2 regions of the Shewanella sp. 3_MG-2023 genome follow, and region 1 is predicted to be linked to the other one. Evidence: riboswitches for the same ligand, from Rfam matches in the RefSeq annotation. Region 1 holds a riboswitch; the other holds the start of a gene.

The links. Region 1 has a riboswitch for lysine ahead of lysC (lysine-sensitive aspartokinase 3). Riboswitches for the same ligand answer to the same signal wherever they lie in the genome.
Region 2: another riboswitch for lysine. It lies ahead of Q4591_RS17355 (Na+/H+ antiporter NhaC family protein); the one in region 1 lies ahead of lysC (lysine-sensitive aspartokinase 3).

What each region holds. Positions count from the first base shown of each region.
Region 1 is NZ_JAUOSH010000005.1:82,991-94,961, reverse strand. It holds gene Q4591_RS04350 (S9 family peptidase) at 1-150, shown strand, start outside; gene arcA (two-component system response regulator ArcA) at 345-1,061, opposite strand; gene Q4591_RS04340 (DUF3293 domain-containing protein) at 1,765-2,202, shown strand; lysine riboswitch at 2,620-2,796, shown strand; gene lysC (lysine-sensitive aspartokinase 3) at 3,045-4,394, shown strand; gene Q4591_RS04330 (succinylglutamate desuccinylase/aspartoacylase family protein) at 4,412-5,560, shown strand; gene Q4591_RS04325 (site-2 protease family protein) at 5,698-6,828, opposite strand; gene Q4591_RS04320 (DUF4144 family protein) at 6,892-7,269, opposite strand; gene Q4591_RS04315 (DUF342 domain-containing protein) at 7,371-9,038, opposite strand; gene Q4591_RS04310 (methyltransferase) at 9,232-10,266, opposite strand; gene Q4591_RS04305 (alkaline phosphatase) at 10,365-11,846, opposite strand; gene gshB (glutathione synthase) at 11,912-11,971, opposite strand, start outside.
Region 2 is NZ_JAUOSH010000037.1:5,594-17,564, reverse strand. It holds gene Q4591_RS17370 (acyl-CoA dehydrogenase C-terminal domain-containing protein) at 1-1,360, shown strand, start outside; gene Q4591_RS17365 (thymidine kinase) at 1,597-2,175, opposite strand; gene Q4591_RS17360 (M3 family metallopeptidase) at 2,480-4,621, shown strand; gene Q4591_RS17355 (Na+/H+ antiporter NhaC family protein) at 5,077-6,633, opposite strand; lysine riboswitch at 6,711-6,931, opposite strand; gene Q4591_RS17350 (electron transfer flavoprotein subunit alpha/FixB family protein) at 7,329-8,252, opposite strand; gene Q4591_RS17345 (electron transfer flavoprotein subunit beta/FixA family protein) at 8,255-9,004, opposite strand; gene Q4591_RS17340 (H-NS family nucleoid-associated regulatory protein) at 9,458-9,862, shown strand; gene rcsF (Rcs stress response system protein RcsF) at 9,998-10,393, shown strand; gene tsaA (tRNA (N6-threonylcarbamoyladenosine(37)-N6)-methyltransferase TrmO) at 10,664-11,410, shown strand; gene Q4591_RS17325 (DapH/DapD/GlmU-related protein) at 11,412-11,971, shown strand, end outside.

The DNA of each region.
Region 1 (11,971 bases):
AGCACCCGCGTATATAAAGCGCTGCAAGATGAAGGCAAGTTATTTCAAATGATAGACTACCCTGGCTCAAAGCATTCTATGCGCGGTGAAAAGGTGAGGAATCATTTGTATAAATCCTTAGCTGCCTTTTTAGAACGCGAGCTTAAGTAGCGCTGTTTATAGCAAATGGGTAATAGGTAATGGGTTGGCAATAATAGCCCATTAGTTATAGATCACTTGTTATCGTCCATGAGGGATAGTTCATTTTTAATAGCCCATAAAAAAGCCAAGTCACTGACTTGGCTTTTATTTTCATTTGCTACCCAATGAGCTTAATCAAATAAGCACATTAATTGCAGACGAAATTAATCTTCTAAGTTACCACAAAAACGGTAACCTTCACCGTGGATAGTTGCGATGATTTCTGGCGTGTCTGGTAAACTTTCGAAGTGCTTACGGATACGACGGATAGTCACGTCAACAGTACGGTCATGTGGCTTAAGCTCACGGCCAGTCATTTTCATTAACAAGTCTGCACGAGTTAAGATTTTGCCTGGGTTTTCTACAAAGTGAAGCATCGCACGGAATTCACTGCGAGGTAATTTGTAAGACTCACCTTGTGGGCTAACTAAAGAACGGCTGTTGATTTCTAAGCTCCAACCGTTGAAACGGTAAAACTCAACTGAACCTTTTTCTTCGGTTTCAGCGCCAGCGCTGTTTACACGAGTTAATAGGTTACGAGCACGGATAGTTAATTCACGTGGGTTAAATGGCTTAGTGATGTAGTCATCAGCGCCAATTTCTAAACCAAGGATCTTATCAACTTCGTTATCACGGCCAGTAAGGAAAATAAGGCCAATGTTATTAATTTCACGAAGTTCACGGGCTAATAATAAACCGTTTTTACCAGGAAGGTTGATATCCATAACAACAAGATTAATCTTATTATCCTGCATGGCTTTATGCATTTCTGCGCCATCGTTTGCTTCAGTTACTACATACCCTTCGGCTTCAAAAATACTACGTAGAGTATTACGGGTTACAGCTTCATCTTCAACAATAAGAATGTGTGGGTTTTGCATGTCATTTACCTAAATTAAAAACAATTCGATTCTAGTCATGTTGCACTAGGGCTGTGGCGTTATATAGCTAAGAAAACGCCGATAATTTATAAATTCACGATAGGTGTTTATCTATGTCTGCCCTGAACAAAACACGCTTCATGACTAACTACATTATATAAACCAGTTTAAGGCACTAATATTTATCGCACTTCTATAAAAGAGTTATACGTGACGTAAATTTTGATCATAAAAAATCAATATTCAGATCGTATGCTGAGCTTGAGTAAGCTCACAACCTGTCAAAATATCTGTAAAACCGATGATTCATATAAACTAAGAGATTAAATTGCTGATTAAAGTTCCTTCGCAACCTAATTTTGTCCTACATTTATATTCAGTCTTTTAAAATGTAGAACACATTTTAAAAGCTTGAACACTTTACCAAGATTTAATTTCAGTAAATGTAGTCGCTTGTGTCACAACTTAGCGTTATGTAGCAAAATCTAGCTAGTGTGAGATATTGTACTCGTTTTAGGCATTTGTTAACAAATGAAATGTTAACAAATTTACGGGGAAGATTTGTTACAAAAATGCTTTTTGTGGTAAGTTTATGATTTTTAAGTCAAATATAATTATTGTTCTTGTGACTTACATCACACAGGGTGTTGGTCCAAGTCTTGGTTTGCTACACTGAATTGGTCTTAATTGAGAAAAATAAATGATGAATAATTCAATAGATAACCTTTGGTTTAAGTATCAAGGGACCCAATTTCTACTTACTCAGCGCCTTTCTTACGCTGTCCCCTTCGCCATTGTCACCGCCCATAATCCCTTAGGCAGCCAATTGAATCCGTGTCAAAACCGTTTGTTAGATAGGCGACTTCAACGGAAAATTCAGCAATTTAATAGCCCCTATCGTTGCTTAATTGGCGCGGCGCCAGACTTATCTCATATGGAAAAAAGTTGGGCAGTCTTTATAGAAAAAGACCAAGCGTTAGCGTTAGGCCGAGAGTTTAAACAGCTCGCTATTTACTATGTTGATAATGGGGTGTTGTCATTACTTGCCTGTGGTGAAGCACCTGACAAGGAAGTGTTAATTGGCGAGTTTGGCCCACGAACGGTTTTAGTTAATGAATTACCTGATTTGCACGATGAATAACATGATCGGCGATTAAGTGACATTTGTATCAGTTATCGAGGATGTTTAATATCAGTAACTCCTTCTATAGGTACTTAGTTAAGTGCCTTTTTTTATTGTTATTTTTATATTTTTATTAGGGCAATGGCTATTTATATACTGTTGAAACTTGATTGTTAATATTGAAGCTTAATTGTGCAGTTTAGTTGAAGGTTTTAACTCAATAACCTCGAATTTACATTGAGGTTATTACTTTTTATTTTTTAATCACTATTGTTTTATATCACTTTTTTGTTTCAAATTATAAATAACAGCTTACATGATACTATTTTGAGCTCAGTGTCTCTATTTACGTATTGTGTTATTTGACGATTTTATGGCATATCCCAATTGACTTGAGTTGTTATTTATTGGTATTTTCATGCTCTTCCTGTGGGAAGAAACAGAAGAGGAGCGTTAGCTAGGTAGTAAGTTCGAGGAAAACCAATTCCTATGACAGCTTATGAGGGAGATTAGCGCCGAGGTACTGGTATGTTTGGTTGGCATTCGGTATCGGTCGTTTAGGTTGAATCCTAGCGATTGTCACCTATTTTTTGGTGGAGAGCTTCTGGTGAAAGATTGCTGTTTCCCTTCTTTAAGGGTGCGTTATCACTGCACCAGGCTCTTCGAACGAAGTAAGTTCGGAGTGTAATCATGTTTTTACGTATTAAATTTCAAGTTGTTCCAATACTGTGTACGCAGTTTATGTCTACTCAGTCCATGTCTACTGAAAGTATGTTTAGTCAAAGTTTGTCTGCTAAAACTTTGTCTACTAAAACTTTGTCTAGTAAAAGTTCGTCTGCGAATGTCGTGGAGGTATCAGCATGAGTTTAGTTGTTGCTAAGTTCGGTGGCACCTCAGTTGCTGATTTTGACGCCATGAACCGCTGTGCGGACATTATTTTAGCCAATGCCAATACCCGCGTCGTTGTTGTTAGTGCTTCTAGCGGTGTCACTAATTTACTGGTTGAGTTAACTCAAGCCAATGTGAACGACCAACGCCGCTTAAGTTTAGTCACTCAAATTGCTAAAATTCAATATGACATTGTTGATAAGCTGGCGCGTCCACAAGATGTAGCTGCTACGATTGATAAGCTATTAAGCAGAATGGCAGTGCTTAGTGATAAGTTAGTGCTCGATAGAAGCAAAGCCATCATTGATGAGCTGTTATCCATGGGTGAGCAATGTTCATCATTATTGTTCTCTGCGGTTATTCGCCAAAAAGGCACGCCATCAAGTTCATTTGATGTGCGCCAAGTATTAAGAACCGATAGCCATTTTGGTAAAGCTGAGCCGCAAATTGAGCAAATTGCGCTCCTAGGCGCGGAGCATTTACAGCCGTTATTGGCTCAGCAAGTGATCGTGACTCAAGGTTTTATTGGCGCTGATGAAGCAGGCAACACCACCACCTTAGGCCGTGGCGGCAGTGATTATTCAGCTGCGTTATTAGCTGAAGCCTTAAAAGCAGATGCGGTAGAGATTTGGACTGATGTGGCCGGAATTTATACCACTGACCCACGTTTAGCGCCTAATGCGAGACCTATCGCTGAAATTAGCTTTAATGAAGCGGCTGAGATGGCTACCTTTGGCGCTAAAGTATTACACCCTGCGACGATTTTACCGGCCGTGCGTCAACAAATTCAGGTGTTTGTTGGTTCCAGTAAAGCACCTGAACAAGGTGGAACTTGGATCCGTCATCAAGTAGAAGATGCCCCGGTTTATCGAGCTGTGGCTCTAAGACGCGATCAAACTTTATTAAACCTGCATAGCTTACAAATGCTCCATGCTCAGGGCTTTTTAGCGCACACCTTTGCCACGCTTGCTAAGCATAAAATTTCAGTTGATTTGATTACCACCTCAGAAGTTAATGTGTCACTAACGCTTGATAAAACCGGTTCTGACTCCAGCGGGCAGGGGTTATTAAGCGAGTCATTACTGCAAGAACTATCACAAAATTGCCGTGTAAGAGTGGAAGATAAATTAGCTTTAGTGGCGATTATTGGTAATCAAATAGCGTCAACAGCAGGTATTTGCAGCCGAGTTTTTGGGGTACTTGAACAGCATAATGTGCGCATGATTTGCCAAGGGGCTAGCCCACATAACTTATGTGTTCTCGTCGCTGAATCTGAAGCCGCAGATGTGGTTAACTCTCTGCACCAAAACTTATTTGAATAATTGCTAACGTGGCAGGTATGACATCAGTGAATTCAATTACAGAACAGGCTAACGATTATTCAGCCACCATGTCTCGGGTTGAAGTGGGAGAGCTTGCCACAGGCCAAGCGTTAACGGCGCCACTGTTTAGCTTTAAAGGCTCAGATGACGCCGCGCCCAGTGTTTATATTCAGGCCAATGTTCATGGGGCTGAAGTGCAGGGTAATGCGGTGATACATCAGCTGATGACTTTACTGCAAGACTACACTGTATTAGGCGATATTCACTGCGTGCCATTAGCCAACCCTTTAGGCATTAATCAAAAAAGTGGCGAGTTTACCTTAGGGCGATTTGATCCTATCACTGGGGTGAATTGGAACCGAGAGTATTATGATCAGTCACTTGATATTGCGAGCTGGTTCACTGAGCATCAACACTTTGCCGACAAGGACTTGTTTAGTGCTTTTAGGCAAACCTTAGTCAATAATTGCCAGCAACGTTTAGCCAACCCTTGGGGTATTAGTACCGGGCATCGCTTAGCGGTGACATTACAACATATGGCCCATGGCGCTGATATCGTGCTTGATTTACATACCGGGCCTAAATCTGCAAAGCACCTTTATTGCCCTGAGTATGATGCAGCCGCAGCCGCGTTTTTCTCGATCCCCTTATCGTTAATTATCCCCAATGAATTTGGCGGCGCCATGGATGAAGCGGTTTTTTGTCCATGGTGGCAATTAACTGAATATGCAGCGTTAAAAGGGCGCATATTCGATGTGCCTGTGGCGGCTTTTACCTTAGAGCTAGCAAGCCAAGAACGTATTGATATGGCAGATGCTAAAAATGATGCCCTAGGTATTTTGGCCTATTTGAGCCATCGGGGAGTGATCAAAGAGCATGTTGCTCCTGCCAGCATGAAACGCTGGGGCTGTTACTTAAAGGATTATAAAAAGTTTCATGCCCCTAAAGCGGGTTTAGTGGAATACTGCGCAGCGGTTGGTGAGCCGTTAGCTGCTGGCGAGCCTTTAGTGACCTTATTAAGGTTAGATCAGTACGGCAATGATAATGCCGTCACTTCGGTGAGTTTGCCGATAGATTGCGTGCCAGTGCTGCATTTTGCTTCAGCTTCAGTCCATCAAGGCACTGAGCTGTATAAAGTCATGACTAAGGTATTTGAAATTCCATAAGCTAAATAGATAAGTTAATTTTTTTTCAGCAAGTTAAGCCCGTAGCTAGTTCTTACGGGCTTAGTTTTTACGGACTTAGTTCTCTCAGGCTTAGTTCTTGCTAGCTTAGTTGATGTTAAGCACTGCTATTTATTTGACTAGCTTCTTAATATTTCTAATGGCATCGACAGCATTTCATCGCCAGATGCAGCAAAATACCAAATAATAGCAATCAGTAAGCCAACCGTAATGAAGTACCACAAGGTCGAGAAGATTTGCCCATAACGGTCAAGGGGCAATAAATGACTTTGATGACGGCTTTTCCATTCAAATACAATCTCAAGACTGCCAATTAATAATAAGAAGCCCAGTAATGCCAGTCCAAGGCTGTAGCTAATGAATACCCCAGCGGCTGCGCCTGCGATACAGGCGATTAGACCCACCATGCTATTCATCGAAAAGGTGATACTTTTTAAAATATGACCACCATCTAAAGGCAGTATCGGCAATAAATTAAAGAGGTTTAATAGGGCGTTAAAGCTGGCCAGTCCGGCAAAAAAGATATTACCCGTCAGCCAATAAGCCAGCATACAGCCGATGGACATAAACAGGCCAAAAGTCGGCCCCATAATAGAGATCACCACGTTCTGCCAACGGGTATTAATACGCTCGTCACTAACAGCAAGGCCGCCCATAAATGGGATCAAATAAATCCCTTTGGTTTTCATGCCAAAGTGTTTCATTGCTTTGATATGACCATATTCATGGATAACCAAACAGGCAATCAAGGCTAATGCAAACTCAATTGAAAATAGCCAAGAGTAGGCCGCCACACTGGCTGCAGCGAGCATGGCTTTAATCACTTTGGCGCTTTTAAGTAACTTAAAACCTAGAGAGGCTAAGCCAACAAAACTGAATTTTTGTTGTTTAACTGGGGCCACTTCAGGGGTTTGTCGTTCTATGTCCTTGCTGTTACGCTGGCCATCGGCAATGGTGTTATTGTCCACCAAAACCGTATAGTTGATGATAAATGGTTGCCACTGCACATCAGACTCTAAGCGCACTTTCATGACTTGGCGGTTGGTTTGGGTGATGACATCATCATGACTGGGTTCTGCTAGTGAACTCGGTCTAGACAACTCAAATTCGTGGATAGTAAAGCTTTGATTATCAGCAGAAGCCGACTTTTGCGAAACCAGTTGATTATCCCAATAGAGCTGTTGCCAGCCAGCCATGGAGCCCTCTAATCGTAGGCGTTTTCCTAGGCATTCTATGTTTAACAGTTCCATGCTTGATACTCGTATTACGGGATAAAATGTGGAACAGCATTTTGCCTGAGTCGTGAGGCTGACTCAAGAAAATTCAGACTCAAGAAATTCAACCGTTTCAATTCCTTGTCTAATAGTACTGAAAATAAGCTTTGCGCTGCAGCAATGACCATTTAGCTGGGCATGTTGGCGTACATAATGAATGAAAGTCATTAAGTCGATAGCCTGAGTGCTTAATGCTAATTGAGGCAATGCGGCTACGGTTATAGGTTGGCTGGTATCTGTTGCTGAGTTGATGGAAATATCGAAAGTATTGCCTTCACTGTCGAGTAACTTATCGCAGGTACCTGCAATATGAGGAGTTAAGCAGCAAAACTCTAGCCAGTCTCTATCACTAGCTAGATAAATAAGCTCGTCACAGCTTTGCTGCTTGATGACTGCGGGCCAACAAATACTTTGCATGATAAAACCTGTAGGCGGTGACACTGAGTAACCATTGATAAACTCAATGATTTAAGGCCACACTATTGCCGCTTGAAGTATGTACCCGTTACATAGTGCAACTATCGGTTGCCATAATCAAAACTAATTTCATTTTGCTTATTCATGACGAGGCAAGGGCCGTGCTCCCGTTGGGTTGTATTTTTAGACGGGCCAATATTAATTTTAACGTTGGTAAAGATATGCTTTTTGGCCTGAATAAAATGCTTATTATAGTAGCCATCGGCATCTTGCTGTAATTGCTTGAACTGCGCTTCTAACTGCGCACGATTGCTGGCGAGTTGTTTCTTTTCATCCAGCATCATTTTTACTTGCTCTATCATGCCTGCATCGGTTTGCCATTCGCTTTTAGGTGGCAGCTTGCGTAATCTAGCTTCAATATCAAGGCCTGCAATGACAAGCTGTTTGATTTTATCATGGGTAGTTTTGACTTCTGCGCGAATTTGAGCTTGATCCATGGCGCAAAATAATGCGGTTTTAGTGCCTGCTGTAGCGCCAATTGCCACCGCATGAATGCCTTTGCTAGCGCTCGCCTTGCCACCAACCAGATCGCCTCGTCTGCCGCTAGGATCACTCACTGTGATGACACCGTTTGAACATGCGTGACTATGAAGTAATTGCTTGGTCACTAAGATATCATTGTCAGCATTAAGGCTTGAGTATTGCACGAATTGTGCGCAAATTTGTCCTTGGGCATTAATTGTGGTGCTAAGTTGATGCTCTTTAATTTGGCGACCAATGATGCCTTTACTGACAATGATATCGCCTTTGGCATCCAGTGTTGCTGAGTCCACAAACCCCATGACGGTAATATCGCCGCTACTTTTCACTTGCATGCCTTCATGGACATCACCGCTAATTAACACGCTGCCTTCAAAGTTCACATGGCCAAAATTGACATCAACGTCTTTAATTTGTAGTACATCATCCACTTGCATGCCAAGGCGGGTTTCAACTGGCTGACCTGAAACTGTCGCAATTAATAAGTTAGGATCATTGACGGCCAGTTGAGTGCCATTACCTGGCTGCATAATCATGTCTTTGCCGGGGATTTGCGGCAAAACATCATCATTGACGTTATAACCTGCAACACCATCTGTAGCAGGGGTTTTAATCATTAATACATCGTTTGGTTTTACCATGATCATGGCGCCCAAATCGCGCATATCCACCGATCCATCTTCTCGCTCTTGGGGTTGCAATAAGCGCTCGCGGGCTAATGGCACTTGCCTTGCTAGGCTGGCATTGGTGCCATTTTGGGGCTGTTTACCGTGGGCGATCAGCGAGCGACATTGCTCACCTGGCGGTAAGGTGTCTAATTGTTGTAGTAGCGATAGGATGTTGGGTTTGCTTAAGCCCATTTTAACCTTATGGAATTTAAGCGCATTTAAAATGGTTGGCAGTGTTGGGTCTTGGCCGCCATAGGCAGACACCAAGCTCATTGAGGCTGACATTTTATCTTCGCTGATCTCGATGATGACTTTACCATCAAGGCGCTCAGCAATAATAAAAAATAATTCGTGTTTACCGCTATCGACACTGCAGTGACTATTTACTTCAGCGGTCGCCTTAGCAATGTTTTGCTCTAAGGGCCGCAGCATGGCAAATTCAGGCTGATTAAGTAACTGGGTTATATCATCTTCAGTGATGGGGCCGTGACGGCTAGGCGTAACGCGAAGCTCAACTTGAGTTTGATCAACATTAAAAACCGCTAAATCTGATGCTAGCATAAAATCCCTTATTTTTACGTTCTACATTTGAGCTTATTAGGCTGCCCAATGGGTAGAACGATACGCCTTAGATGACGTTTATTATTAGCTAACAAAATGTAGCGTTTTTTAGGGATAAAAACTAGTCAGTAATTGGTTGTTTTATAACTAAATCAAATAATTTGTGAACTCCATAGCCGTGGAGCCATTTTTGTTATTTATTAAATTGATATAATTTATATTTATTGTTTTCTGCTGGCACATTTACTTGGCCAAATTCAGCGGCTATGGTGTCGGCATACGGCAAGTTTCGGTTAGCGACAATTTGCCAGACGCCGTCTTTGGCAAGGCTTGATGCACTTGATTTAACAAAGTCTTTGGCAATTTGGGTGGTTGCGGCTAAGCCATCATGAAATGGTGGGTTAGCAATGATGCCATTAAATTGACCGCTAATTTGGTTAAAGCCATCAGAGGGATACACTTTTGCTTGCATGCCATTTGCGGCAAGGGTGAGTTCACAGGCTTTTAAAGCCATGGCATTAATATCAATACACTCAACGGATAAACTTGGGTTTGCTTTTAGTAAGGCCGCGCTAATAACCCCAGCACCACAGCCAAAGTCCAATACGCGTTTTTCTAATGTCGGCAAATGCGATAGCAATAATTCTGTACCTTGATCGAGACGCTTTTCGCTAAACACGCCCACAAGATTACAAATGGTGATCTCCCCTTGAGGGGTTGATAATGAGTATTGGCTGACCCAATTATTAAGGTCAAATACAGGTGCTTGGGCGATTAACTCACTGACAAATAATAAACAATGGCGGGCATTATCGCGCTTACTTGGGGTTGAGAAATACTCAGGTAGTAACTTTGCTAACGATTTAACCCCACCTTTATTTTCGCCTACGACAATTAGGTGTCCGCCCTGCTTTAAATGCTTGGCGGCGAGGTTAAATAAATAAGGCGCTAGGGGCTTAGCTTTTGGGAAATAGATAATAGCGACATCAAAGCGTTTTTCTGCATCGGTAGTTGGCAGCTGATGACCAAAGTGACTGCTTAAGCCTTTTTGTTGTTTTTGCGGCAATAATAAATAATGGTTAAAGTCTAATGCTAAGCTCGTCACAGATGCAGCGCTGTTAAGCAACTCAGCCGCCAAGGTATCAGCTTCATGATTTAGAATTAAAACATCTTGGTTTTCAATGAATTCAGCATTTCTTAAAATGACTTGAGAAGCGTTAGTAAGCACGAGATTAACCTTTGAAAAAATAATCTGTCGATTATAGCAAATACCGGCAATAAAAAGGGTGACAAAATTGTCACCCTTTAAGCTTTCTTCATCAGTAATTAATTACTGATAATAACAGTTTGGCTTTGGGGTAATAAACTCATCATCTTAGTGGCAATATCAGTGTTGTTTTGATGGCCACTGAACAGTCTTTCTCCTGGACCTGCGGCAAAAACCTGCACGTCTAATCCAGTGTGACCCAGTGTGGTCCAGCCGGTATTAGTGCGGGCATCAATGATTGTTAATATAGTGGCAGTAAGCTGCTTTTCACCCTGCATACGGGCGTTACTTAATTGAGTCAATTCTTCTTGGCTGGCGTCAAAGCCAATCAGTTGATTAAACTTAGTTTGCCAGTCATCAGTAGCAATTAACTGCTGAGCAATATTCGTTGGTGAGGCATTGATGGCGTGAATGAGTTGTGGCTGCCACTCATACTCACCATTAGTACCAATAGAAAGTCCGCCGGTGTTGTGATCGGCGGTAACCACCATCAAGGTGTCTTTACGTTGACGAACAAATTGCTCAACCACTTCAATGGCATTGGCAAATTCATCCATTTCGCCCATCACTGAGGCGATATCATTATCATGTCCAGCCCAATCTATCAGGCTGCCTTCAACCAGTAACACAAAGCCTTGGTCGTTTTGAGCTAATAGCTCTAAGGCCTTTTTCGTTAAGCTGCTAAGTTTATGGCCTTGCTTATCATCAATGACCCATGGCAGTTGCACTGGGGCAAATAAACCCAGTACTTTTGGCTCAGTGATACTATCAAGTTGCTCAAACTCGGTAATGTGTTGATAGCCTTTGTCTTTAAATTGCAGCAACAGTTCAGCTGAAAAATACTGTTGGCCGCCGCCTAAAATGACATCAGCATCGGTGTTTAAATATGATTGTGCGATGGCTTTATAGTTTTTGCGGTGCTCATTGTGCGTTAAAAACGCCGCAGGAGTAGCGTGGTTCACCTGACTTGATACCGCGACACCCGTGGATAAGCCTGCCGCTTTGGCAAGTTCCATAATGGTGGTCAGTGGGCGTTTATTTTCATCGACTGAAATCGCGCCATTATAGGTTTTAAATCCTGTGGCTAACGCGGTTGCCGAGGCGGCAGAGTCAGTCACATAACCGCTACTGCGAGCAGGGTAGGTACTTGCCATGCCCACTAACAGCCGATCGAATACGGTTTGCTCGATTTCTTGGGTATTGGGGTTGTCTTTAAAGTAGCGGTAGGCGCTGGTGTAAGCTGGGCCCATGCCATCTCCCACCATGATGACCATGTTTTTAGGTTTAGCTGCTGTAGTTGAAGCTTTGTTAGTGCTTTTTAGTGCTGTAATTGGCGCGACGATTACGGGGTCATCAATTACAACCTGTTCAATTGCTGCTTTTTCCAAAATGGCTTCGGAAGTAACAGCAGCTTCAGCTTGAGTTTGGCTAGCAGTATCAGTATTAATGGCGGCTTCAGCGATAAGTTCATTGGCAACAGTGGTATTAGAAAACCACAGGGTTAAGCTAAGCAGTAAGCCTAGCGTACGTCTTAAATGCATGTGTAGTCCCAAATGTGTTCGACAATATCAGCAGCAATGATCTCCACTGCTGCTATCCTTTTGATTTATGCTTTTTTATTGATACGCGCTTCAATTGAGTCCATCAACATCCCAGTAATATCCAC
Region 2 (11,971 bases), on a different contig from region 1:
ACTGAAACAAAAATACCTTGCCAAGCTGGTCAGTGGTGAGTGGACTGGCACCATGAACTTAACTGAGTCTCATGCTGGCACTGATTTAGCTTTACTGCGCACTAAGGCAACCCCAGCTGCAGATGGCCAATTTGCCATTAGCGGTGAAAAAATATTTATCTCATCTGGTGATCATGATTTAGCGGAAAATATCATTCACTTGGTATTAGCTAAATTACCTGACGCTCCAGAAGGCGTTAAAGGGATCTCATTGTTTGCGGTACCTAAGTTTATGGTTAACGATGACGGCAGTTTGGGTGAAGCTAATAGTTTATCTGCCACCGGTCTTGAACATAAAATGGGTATTCATGGTAACTCCACCTGTGTGATGCATTTTGATAATGCTCTAGGTGAATTAGTCGGCGCACCTCATCAAGGTTTAAAGGCAATGTTCACCATGATGAATCAAGCCCGCTTAGGCGTCGGCATTCAGGGTTTAGGCGTGTCTGATATCGCTTATCAAAACGCATTGGAATATGCTAAAGGTCGCATTCAAGGCCGCGCGTTATCTGGTGCTAAACAACCAGAGCAAGCCGCTGACTCTATTTTAGTTCATGGCGATGTGCGCAGAATGCTGTTGTCGCAAAAAGCATTTAATGAAGGCACCCGCGCCTTAATGGGCCAGCAAGCGCTTTGGCTAGACTCTGCTGAGCGCCATACTGATCCCGCACAAGCAAAACAAGCTTCAATGCTGGCAGCGCTATTTACCCCAATAGTAAAAGGCTTTGTCACCGACCAAGGCTTTAAAGCCTGTGTTGATGCGCAGCAAGTTTATGGCGGCCACGGATATATTAACGAATGGGGCATGGAACAATTTGTCCGCGATATTCGCATTGCGATGATTTATGAAGGCACCAATGGCGTACAAGCATTGGATTTAGTTGGCCGTAAATTACTCTCAGATAAAGGCGCTGCACTGACATTGTGGTCAGGGATGGTTAAACAACTCATCCAAGAAAACAGCGCCAATGCAAACATGCAGCCTTACATTGCCGGCTTAATGGATGCGGCAGGCGATTTAGAAAAAGCCACTGGCTTTATCGTCAAATCTGCCAGCACTAATCCAGATATTATTGGCGCAGCTTCTATGGCCTACATGCAGCTATTTGGCATCACCACACTGGCGTGGATGTGGACCCGTATTGCCGCCACCTCGTTTGCAGCTATTGAAGCAGGTACTGAAGAAACGGAGTTCTATAAAGGCAAACTTAAAACCGCTCAGTTTTATATGAGCTACTGGGGCAGTCAGACTCGAAGCTTACGCAAGCAAATTGAATCAAGTAGCGCGCATATTGCTAATTTTGATGAAGCGGATTTTTAATCGCTGATAACGATACATTCAAACTACGCCCTAATAATATCTGAGTTACTGGGGTAGCCAGGCTCGAAGTTTACCTAAGCAAATTGAAGCGAGTAGCGCATATTGCTAATTTTGATGAGGCGGATTTTTAACGCTGCTTTGTAAGTAACTACCAAAAACAAGTCCAAACAAAAACAGCGCCTATAAATCAATATAGGCGCTGTTTTATTTAAGAGTAACTCGTTAACTGCAACGAACTAGTCCCAAAGAAATTCTCTAAAATGCTTACGGCATACCGACTCGTAACTTTCGTTACCGCCAATGGCAACTTGCTCACCATCACGCATAGGCTTACCGTTGCCATCCAGTCTTAACACCATGTTGGCTTTACGGCCGCAATGGCAAATAGTTTTAAGTTCTACCAATTTATCAGCCCAGGCTAATAAGTATTGGCTTCCGGTAAACAATTCACCTTGAAAGTCGGTTTTTAAACCATAGCACAGCACTGGAATATCAAAATTATCAACCACATGGGTTAACTGCTTAACTTGCTCTTTACTTAAAAATTGCGACTCATCAATTAATATGCAGTGCAGCTTTTGTTCAGCAAGTTGCTTTTCAATAAAATAAGCAAGGTTATCACCATCACTAAAAACATGGGCTTCGGTTTCAATACCAATACGAGAAGCCACTTTGCCAATACCATAACGATCATCAATTGACGCTGTCATGACTAAGGTATTCATTCCACGTTCACGGTAGTTGTACGATGATTGCAGTAGCGAAGTTGATTTACCTGCATTCATTGCAGAATAGTAGAAGTAGAGTTGCGCCAAAACGGTGTGTCCTTATGGTTATTTACCGTGGCAGTTTATCATTTTTTCAGCAGCGAAATAAGCGTTAGAATAGATAAACTCATGTCGGCATCACAAAATATCATCTCTGTGCAGCTGCGCTTTTGAGCTAATCACCTCTCGCAGCAGTAATTACATGTTAAATCCAGTTAACATGTCACATTTATTAAACAGTTAACGTTAAAAAAGCCATCATAGTTCACGCTTTTTGTATTACTTCAGATACGATTAAGAAACAATTGATAGATTGTTTGAACAATAAAATATAATAGGAAGTCTAAACACTATGCATAAAACACTTGTTGCTGCAGCTATTGCTGCCACAATCGTCGTAGGTGGATGCTCAATCTCAAATACTGATACAACCCAAGCTGAAAACGTCACTATGATACAAGCAGATAATCCTTTTTTTGCTCCAAGCAGCTTGCAATATCAAACCCCTAATTTTGCTGACATAAAAAATGAGCACTTCTTACCTGCGCTTGAGCAAGGTATCAATGAGCATTACCAGCAAATCTTGGTTATTGCTAACAATCCAGCGCCTGCAACCTTTGAAAATACCATTGTTGCCATGGAAAAAAGCGGTGAACTATTAGGCCGTACATCGAAGGTTTTTTATAATTTAACCGGTTCAACAAGTAACCCTGAGCTACGTAAAATACAGGGCATTATGGCGCCTAAAATGGCAGCCCATTCTGACAACATTAATTTAAATGCTGCACTTTTTAGCCGCATTGAACAGATTTATAACAGCCGTGAAGGCTTAGAAATTAGCCCTGAAGCAAAACGCTTAATTGAAGTTTATCATCAACGTTTTGTTCTAGCGGGCGCTAAACTAACAGAAGCGCAAAAACAGCAAATTCGTGTATTGAATGAAGAGCAGTCAACCTTGACTAACGAATTCTCACAGCGACTAATGCGCTTAAGTAAAGAAATCGCCGTAGTCGTTGAGGATGAGTCAGAGCTTGCGGGTTTATCAGCAACCGCCATTAAATCAGCAGCCATTGATGCCAGTGCAGCAGGCCATGAAGGTAAATACTTACTTAGCATTACCAACACCACTCGTCAGCCTGTATTAGCCCAACTAGACAACCGTCAGCTACGTCAACAAGTATGGCAAGCATCTGCTAACCGCGGTTTAACGGGTGACAATGAAACCGCTTCTTTAGTGGCTCGTTTAGCGCAACTACGTGCCGAAAAAGCCCAATTACTGGGTTATGACAGTTGGGCAGATTACCGCTTAGCGCCACAAATGGCCAAAACCCCAGATGCGGTTTATAAGATGTTTGGCTCAATGGTGCCTGCTGTAGTTGAAAACACCCAAAAAGAAGCCGCAGACATACAAGCAATGATCACCAAAATGGGCGGCGACTTTACCCTTGAACCATGGGATTGGGCTTATTATGCCGAGCGTGTACGTAAAGAAAAATTTGATTTAGATGAGGCATCAATTAAGCCTTATTTTGAATTTAATCGTGTACTGGAAGATGGCGTGTTTTTCACTCTTAAAGAATTGTATGGCGTGACCTTAACACCAAGACCTGATCTGCCTGTTTATCACCCTGATGTAAAAGCGTATGAAATGTTTGATGAAGATGGCAGCAGTATGGCTATCTTTTATGCTGATTACTTTTCTCGTGAAGGTAAACGTGGCGGCGCTTGGATGAACTCGTTTGTGGGTCAGTCTGAGTTATTAAACAACAAGCCTGTGGTAGTTAATGTGATGAACATTAAGAAAGCCCCTGAAGGTCAGCCAACATTTGTGAGCTACAGTGAAGTCACCACCATGTTCCATGAAATGGGCCATGGTACCCACGGTATGTTCTCAAAAGTTACTTACCCATCACTTGCGGGCACCTCAGTATCACGTGACTTTGTAGAGTTCCCATCGACATTTGAAGAAGACTGGGCAGCGCACCCTAAAGTGCTGGCTAACTATGCTAAGCACTATGAAACAGGCGAAGTCATTCCTGAGGCACTACTAGAAAAATTACTTGAGTCTCGCAGCTTTAATCAAGGGTTTGACACCTTAGAGTATATGGCGGCAGCACTAGTTGATTTAGAGTGGCATTCACTTGCTGCTGATGTGCCATTACAAGATGTGGCGAGCTTTGAAGCAAGCGCCCTGAAAAAACACGGTGTTGACATTAAAGCGGTACCACCTCGTTACCGCTCAAGCTATTTTGCTCACGCTTTCCCGGGCGGCTACTCTGCAAGTTATTACGCTTACATGTGGAGTGAAATCCTTGCAGCTGATGCCTTTGCTTACGTACAAACTCAAGGCGGTCTAAACCGTGAAATTGGGATGAAGTATCGCAAAACCATTCGTGAAGTGGGTAACTCAGTACCACCAATGGATGCGTATAAAGCCTTCAGAGGTCAAGAACCGACGACTGATGCATTACTTGAGCGTCGTGGTTTAAACTAACGCTATTAGAACCTTGTGGCTTAACATCATTTAAGTTTGGTTAAAGCTAATTTTATTTAGCACTTAAACTTAAATCCTAAAAATGCCGCTCATTTGAGCGGCATTTTTTTATCTCAATTTTCACCTAGATCCGAGTACGCTGATTAGCAGTACCTGTTAATCCCTATAATTGCTAACCCTTGCACTCACCATTGGCAGAAACAGTCATTCACTCACAGTGCTAATCGCTGCTTCTCTTCGCTAACAATAACTGCTGCATAAACAAAACATGTGAGCTTAAACCTTTGAGGTTCACTCTAGTGATTCGACTTAGATATTTAGCTTATATATACCACTTTATTATGCAGCCTTGATTTTAAAACATAAAAAATGCCGCTCATCTGAGCGGCATTTTCATACAAGCTAGCTATATCTAAAGTTCGCGATAAGCTTAAATCAAACCGAGTTAGCTTACGCTATTTAGTGATCAACTTCAGTCCAATAACGCTTAATACAAATAGCACACTACAGGTGACCAAGCCCATGGCCACTGACGCGGTAAAACCTAATACACCGTAGCCAATAATACTAATGACCGCCACGATTAACGCATAAGGTAATTGCGTCATTACGTGATCGATATGGTGACAACTCGCCCCCGTTGACGACAAGATAGTGGTATCTGAAATCGGTGAACAATGATCGCCAAATACTGCACCAGATAACACGGCTGCAAGCATAGGTAACATCATAGTGCTATCACTGCCCATCGCCATATCAGCTGCAATTGGCAACATGATACCGAAGGTACCCCAGCTGGTGCCGGTTGCAAATGCGGTTAGGCCTGCTAATAAAAATAATACTGCAGGTAGCATCGCAAATGGAATATTGCCTGTGGCTAAACTGGCCATGTATTTACCGGTTTCAAGGTTGCCAATAACCGTTGAAATCGTCCAAGCAAATAACAAAATATAAATGGCAGGTAGCATTGATTTAGCGCCAAGTTTGATGCCAGTGAACACCATAGGCAGAGCAATTTTTTGCTTCACAGTTAATACTAAGGTGACCGCTAACCCCACCAGTGAACCGTAAAATAGTGACGAGCTCACTTCAGTATTTTCAAATGCTCCTAAAATGCTAAAAGGTAAATCATTAGCTGATAATGCATCAGCGCCTGACGCCACCATGAAATAGAAGGTTGCCGCAACTAACACTAATATAGGTAAGAATAAGCCAATGATTTTACCGGTTTCCGCTTCTGGTAAATCGGCTGTGGCTCCTGGTGGTAAGCCTTTAGATTCGTCGAACAACTCACCCTTTTGGGCATTTTGTTCATGCTTACGCATTGGGCCAATATCTAAACCAAATAACGCCACACACACCAATAATAATAATGCAAAAATGGCATAAAAGTTCATTGGGATCATTTGCAGGAACACACTTAAATGCCCTGTATCAGCAAAGCCATGAGCCGTTAAAATCCCGCCGATCAGGGCGATAATGTACGCTCCCCAGCTTGAAACAGGCGAGATAACACAAATTGGTGCCGCTGTTGAATCCAATAAGTAGGCTAATTTAGCCCGTGAGATGTGGTAACGGTCGGTGATTGGACGTGCAATAGATCCCACCACAATACTGTTAAAGTAGTCATCAATAAACACTACAACACCAAGGAAGATAGTCATCAACTTGGCATCACGTTTATTGCGAATACGTTGATGAGCCCAATCAGCAAAGGCGCGAGCTGAACCACTTACCGTGATTAATGCCGTGATCATGCCCAAAATCACCAAGAAACCTAAAATTTGTAGGTTCCATGAATTGAGCGCGCCATCATCCCAAACTAGACCCGTGACGGTAGTCAGTAAATTTGAGGCTGCAGCGCTAACTGAAAAATCACCGAGTAAAAACACCCCGGTGATAATACCTAAGCCCAATGAAAGTAAGACTCGGCGAGTTAATACTGCGAGCAAAATAGCCACTACTGGTGGCAAAAGCGAGAGAGCCGAATCGGCGTAACTTGTTATCATCATTTCTTATAATTTCTTCGTTGAGTACGAATGGAGAATAACTGATAAGGCAAGTTTACGTTGAATACGTAAACGAAATTCTTTTCAGTAGCACTCCACAGTAATATCAATATCGTTGTCGATATATATTCTTCTACCCTTTCGGATAGAAATTACCATGACAGTGCAGTCCCTTTCGGTAACTGCCCCAATAAATGGTTTTGATAGAATCCATTTACTTCGGCACTAAATCCTTTCCGAATAAGTTATTGGCATCACCCAACTCACCCGTACTGATACTTAATGCACCTCTACTTATGTTAACAACAGAAAGGCTCTGTATATCAACACCCCATCATACAAACATAAGCAGTAGCATCATTGCCAGATAAAACTTGATTATCTTGTGATATATAACATCACAACTAAAACCGCGCACATTGACGCAGCACTAGTGTAACCTTTTATTAGCAAGGGTTCATATTTAACGCAGTGGTAATTTTTGCTCACTGATAGAACAGCACCGCAAATAACAACGCATTAGTATAAATTGGCAGCAACTATCTACGGAACATTAAAAAAGGCTTTTACCTCTCGGTAAAAGCCTTTTAGTGCCGTTTTTTATTAGTGGATATTAACTCACTAAAAAACTAGCGTAAGCCATAATCCTATTATAAAGAGCATTATTTAGGACTCTTATTTAGGGCTCTAATTAAGGACTATAGCAAATTAGTTAGCTCAGGGATCGCTTCAAACAAATCAGCTTCCAGACCATAATCTGCAACCTGGAAAATCGGCGCTTCAGGATCTTTGTTGATTGCCACAATGACTTTAGAGTCTTTCATACCAGCAAGATGCTGAATAGCCCCTGAGATACCTACAGCAATATACAGATCAGGTGCGACAATTTTACCAGTTTGTCCTACTTGTAAATCATTCGGTACAAAGCCAGCATCAACAGCTGCGCGCGAAGCACCAACAGCAGCAGTTAATTTATCAGCAAGCGCTTCTAAAATAGCAAAGTTCTCACCACTGCCCATACCGCGGCCGCCGGAAACAATCACCCCAGCACTGCCAAGCTCAGGACGCTCTGATTCAGTTAATGTTTGCGAAACAAATTCTGCCGCTGCTGTGGCAACAAAATCAACCATAACCGCTTCTGCACTGCCGTCATTGGTTGCGGCATCAAAAGCACTGGTTCGTACTGTTAGCACTTTAACCGCATCTAAACTTTGCACTGTCGCTAATGCCGAACCGGCATAAACAGGACGCACGAAGGTATCTGTGCTTACAACTTCAATCACTTCAGAAATTTGCGCCACATCTAATAACGCCGCGACTCGTGGCAGGGTATCTTTACCGACACTGCTAGCCGCAGAAATAATATGTTCGTAATCACCTGCAAGGTTAACCACTAACTGTGAAAGGTTTTCTGCTAGTTGCGCTTGATACACAGCATTATCAGCAACTAATACCTTGCTTACGCCTGTTAATGCTTGCGCTGCGGTAACTGCTGCAGCGCAATCACTACCAGCAACTAACACATGCACATCACCACCAATGGCAACCGCTGCGCTTACTGCTTTAGCGGTATCTAATTTTAAGCTTGCGTTATCATGTTCAGCTAATACTAAAATAGTCATAATTAGATCACCTTCGCTTCATTTTTTAACTTTTCAACTAATTCAGCCACTGAATTCACCATGATGCCAGCTTTACGCTCAGCTGGAGGGGTGACTTTTATAATGGTTTGATGTGCTTTTAAGCTTACGCCTAAATCATCAATTGAAAGTGTCTCTAATGGCTTACGCTTAGCTTTCATAATATTAGGTAATGATGCATAACGAGGTTCATTTAAACGTAAATCAACCGTAACCACCGCTGGTAATGGCATTTTTATTGTTTGTAAGCCGCCGTCAATCTCACGGGTTACTTCTGCACTGTCTGCCGTTAATGTTAGCTCTGATGCAAACGTTGCTTGAGGCATATTCGTTAATGCAGCTAGCATTTGACCGGTTTGGTTATTGTCGCCATCAATAGATTGCTTACCAAATATCACTAATTCTGCTTGTTCTTTTTCTTGAACCGCTTTTAAAATTTTAGCAATCGATAACGGCACTAACTCGTCATCAGTCAGGACATGAATAGCACGGTCGGCACCAAGCGCCATCGAGGTACGTAATTGTTCTTGAGCATTTTTAGCTCCAATAGTGACCACAACAATTTCCGTAACACTTCCTGCTTCTTTCAATCTTACAGCTTCTTCAACTGCAATTTCACAGAATGGGTTTAACGCCATTTTCAAATTAGCAGTATCAACATTTGTGTTGTCAGCGTTTACTCTGACCTTCACATTTGCATCGACTACGCGCTTTACAGGCACCAATACTTTCATGGGATTTCCTTTTACACCTTCAATGTATGTGGACGGCACATTGGTTTTAACCAATGTAATATGGCTCAACTTTACGGCCTGTTAACGTTAACGTCAACCTAAGTCAAACACTTGTTTATATTTTTTTTGGCTCAATGTGCGTTTAAAAGAACTGACTTCTGCACAATTTATATTAAATAAGGTACCTAAAAGGTAGATTAATTAATTTTTATCTACTTATTGATGATTTTATTTGATCCATTCAGATTTAGTTTCTATTATTAATGACTATTCAAGTAAACTTATTTTTTTACTATTAAGTATTGTGCTTTATTGACATGCTTAATGGTCAATTAAATTTGACACTCCAATGCTAAATAATTAAGCAATGTAGCGATTTTGATAGGTATTCTTTAATCTCTAAAGCATTACTTGAAAACTTATTATTTAATAACCATTAGGATGCACATTGATATGAGTGACTTTTTAGAAATACTAACCCATGGTCGTCGTTTTAAAGCTGCAGTTAAAGAGTTGTCTGTAGAAGATTTACGTGAGCTTTCAGTAAAGCTTGAAAAAATCATTACAGAAAGAGAAGAAGACGAAAAAGCAGAACAAGAAGCCAATGCAGAAAGAAATGCACGCATTGCTGAAATTCTAGCGCAAATTGAAAACAGTGGTTTATCAATTGAAGACTTAGGTGAAGTATCAATTAAGCCTGCACCAAAAAAACGTGCGCCGCGCCCTGCTAAATACCAAATTGAAGTTGATGGCGAATTAATCCAGTGGACGGGTCAAGGCCGTATGCCAACTGTGTTCAAAAACCAAGTTGATAATGGCAAAACAATGGAAGACTTCTTAATTCCTGGTATGGAATAACACTTGCTGTTTTGACATCCTTCATATAGAAAAAGCTTACTTTGGTAAGCTTTTTTCTTATCTGTATTCTATTCCCACCTGCTAGCAAGCATTGTAAACTATACTACATTCACCTCTTTTGAATTAGGCTTTACTATGAACGTTTCTCGTCCTGTTTTTTCTTTAGCTATAAGCTCAGCAATATTATTATCTGGTTGTGCTAGTGAATACACTTTTAATAGTAACCTAGACACTAAGGCAATTGATGACTATTTCAAACCTGGAAATGTGGTTCTATATAAAGAGAACCAACGCCCTAAAGGGTCATTTGAGGTGTTAGGCCTAGTTGAAGGTGAATCATGCCAACAAACTGCTGATGGGGTTCCTGCAAGCATTGCAGATGCGAGAACCGATGCACGAAAACAGGCGGTCGAGCTAGGTGCCAATGGGCTAATGATCAAAAAATGCCTATTAACAGAACAACAGGTCGACAGCTGCTACAGCCAAGCAATTTGTGTCGGCCAAGCAATTAAAACCGCTACTGAGCAGTAGATACTTGTTAATAATTTAGTATTAGAGCAACCGACTATTAATGGCTAATGGTCAAAGAAATTAAACCATCAGGCTAGGTGTCTAAGTCATTTTATTTATGCTGTTATCCGAAGCATTTTAAAGACATTAACACCCGCTTTGCTTAAAACCTTACATTGGCTAATGGCTCTTTAGTATTAAATTAACAAAGCATTGAACATTTATTAGGTTCAATGCTTGATTATGCCCCCTCTTAATTTATTAGTAACAACACTTGACGGTTTCTTAGACATGAAAACAGATCCTAACGCGCAAAACTTTAACTCTCAAATAGAGGCCGTCGGGTATTGTCGTACCCCTTACAAACAAAAGTTTGGTATCCCAAGACAACCAGGGTTGGTAAATATTAAAGGTGTTATTGAATTAGCCCCTCAAGTCAATAACCTTGATGCGGTTAGAGGTATTGAACAATATTCACACTTATGGCTGCTTTTTTGTTTTCATGAAAACCTACAGCAAGGTTGGAAAAATACCGTCAGACCACCAAGATTAGGTGGCAATGAAAAGTTAGGCGTATTTGCCACCCGCTCTACATTCAGACCTAATGGTATTGGCCAGTCAGTGGTTAAATTGCATAAGGTTATTCAGAAAAATGGCAAAGTTTGTCTTGAAATATCCGGCATGGATTTATTAGATGGTACCCCCATTATTGATATAAAACCTTATATTCCATTTTCTGACTCAATAGAAAGTGCGACAGGTGGCATCGCTCAAGATGCGCCAAAATTAATTGATGTACAATTTTCAAGCTTGGCAAAAGCGCAAATTGACGCCCACTCATCTAAGCTCAATAACAGTGATTTAATTCAACTTATTACTGACGTGTTAGCTCAAGACCCTCGACCTGCTTATAAAAAAGCCAAAGCAGATCCAAAATTATATCAAGTGGCCTTATATGATATTGATATTTTTTGGACCGTCACTGAGCAGCAGATTAATGTTATTGAAATTAAACCCACCAGCGTTGGTCAAAACTAATATGAAGTCTGATTTGAACAGCACCCTTGATACAAACAAAAGTCCTGATTATCAAACTCAGCATAAAAAACGTTTATCTTGGATGCCGTGGTTGTATTTTTCCTTAAAAGACAAACAATTTACCTGGGCTAAACCCTGGCAAGATGAAGTTCAGCAACAATTTGAGCAGCTTGAAACCATTAAGTTTGGTCAGCAGTGTTTTATCGCCCCCGAAGCCAATGTGTTTGCAGAGCCTGGGCGCAATATAACTATGGGAAATCAATGCATGATTGCCGCCGAGGTGTTTTTACATGGGCCGATAACCCTAGGCAATGAAGTGGCCATTAATCATGGCTGCTCTTTTGATGGCGGTCGCTGCGGCATCACCATTGGTGATAAAACCCGTATCGCCAATAACGTCACGATTTATGCTTTTAACCATGGCATGTCAGCAGAGCAAGATATCTATCAACAACCCAGTCAATCAAAGGGTATTGTCATTGGCCGTGATGTATGGATTGGCGCCCAAGCTGGCATTGTTGATGGGGTTACTATTGGCAACCAAGCCATTGTTGGCATGGG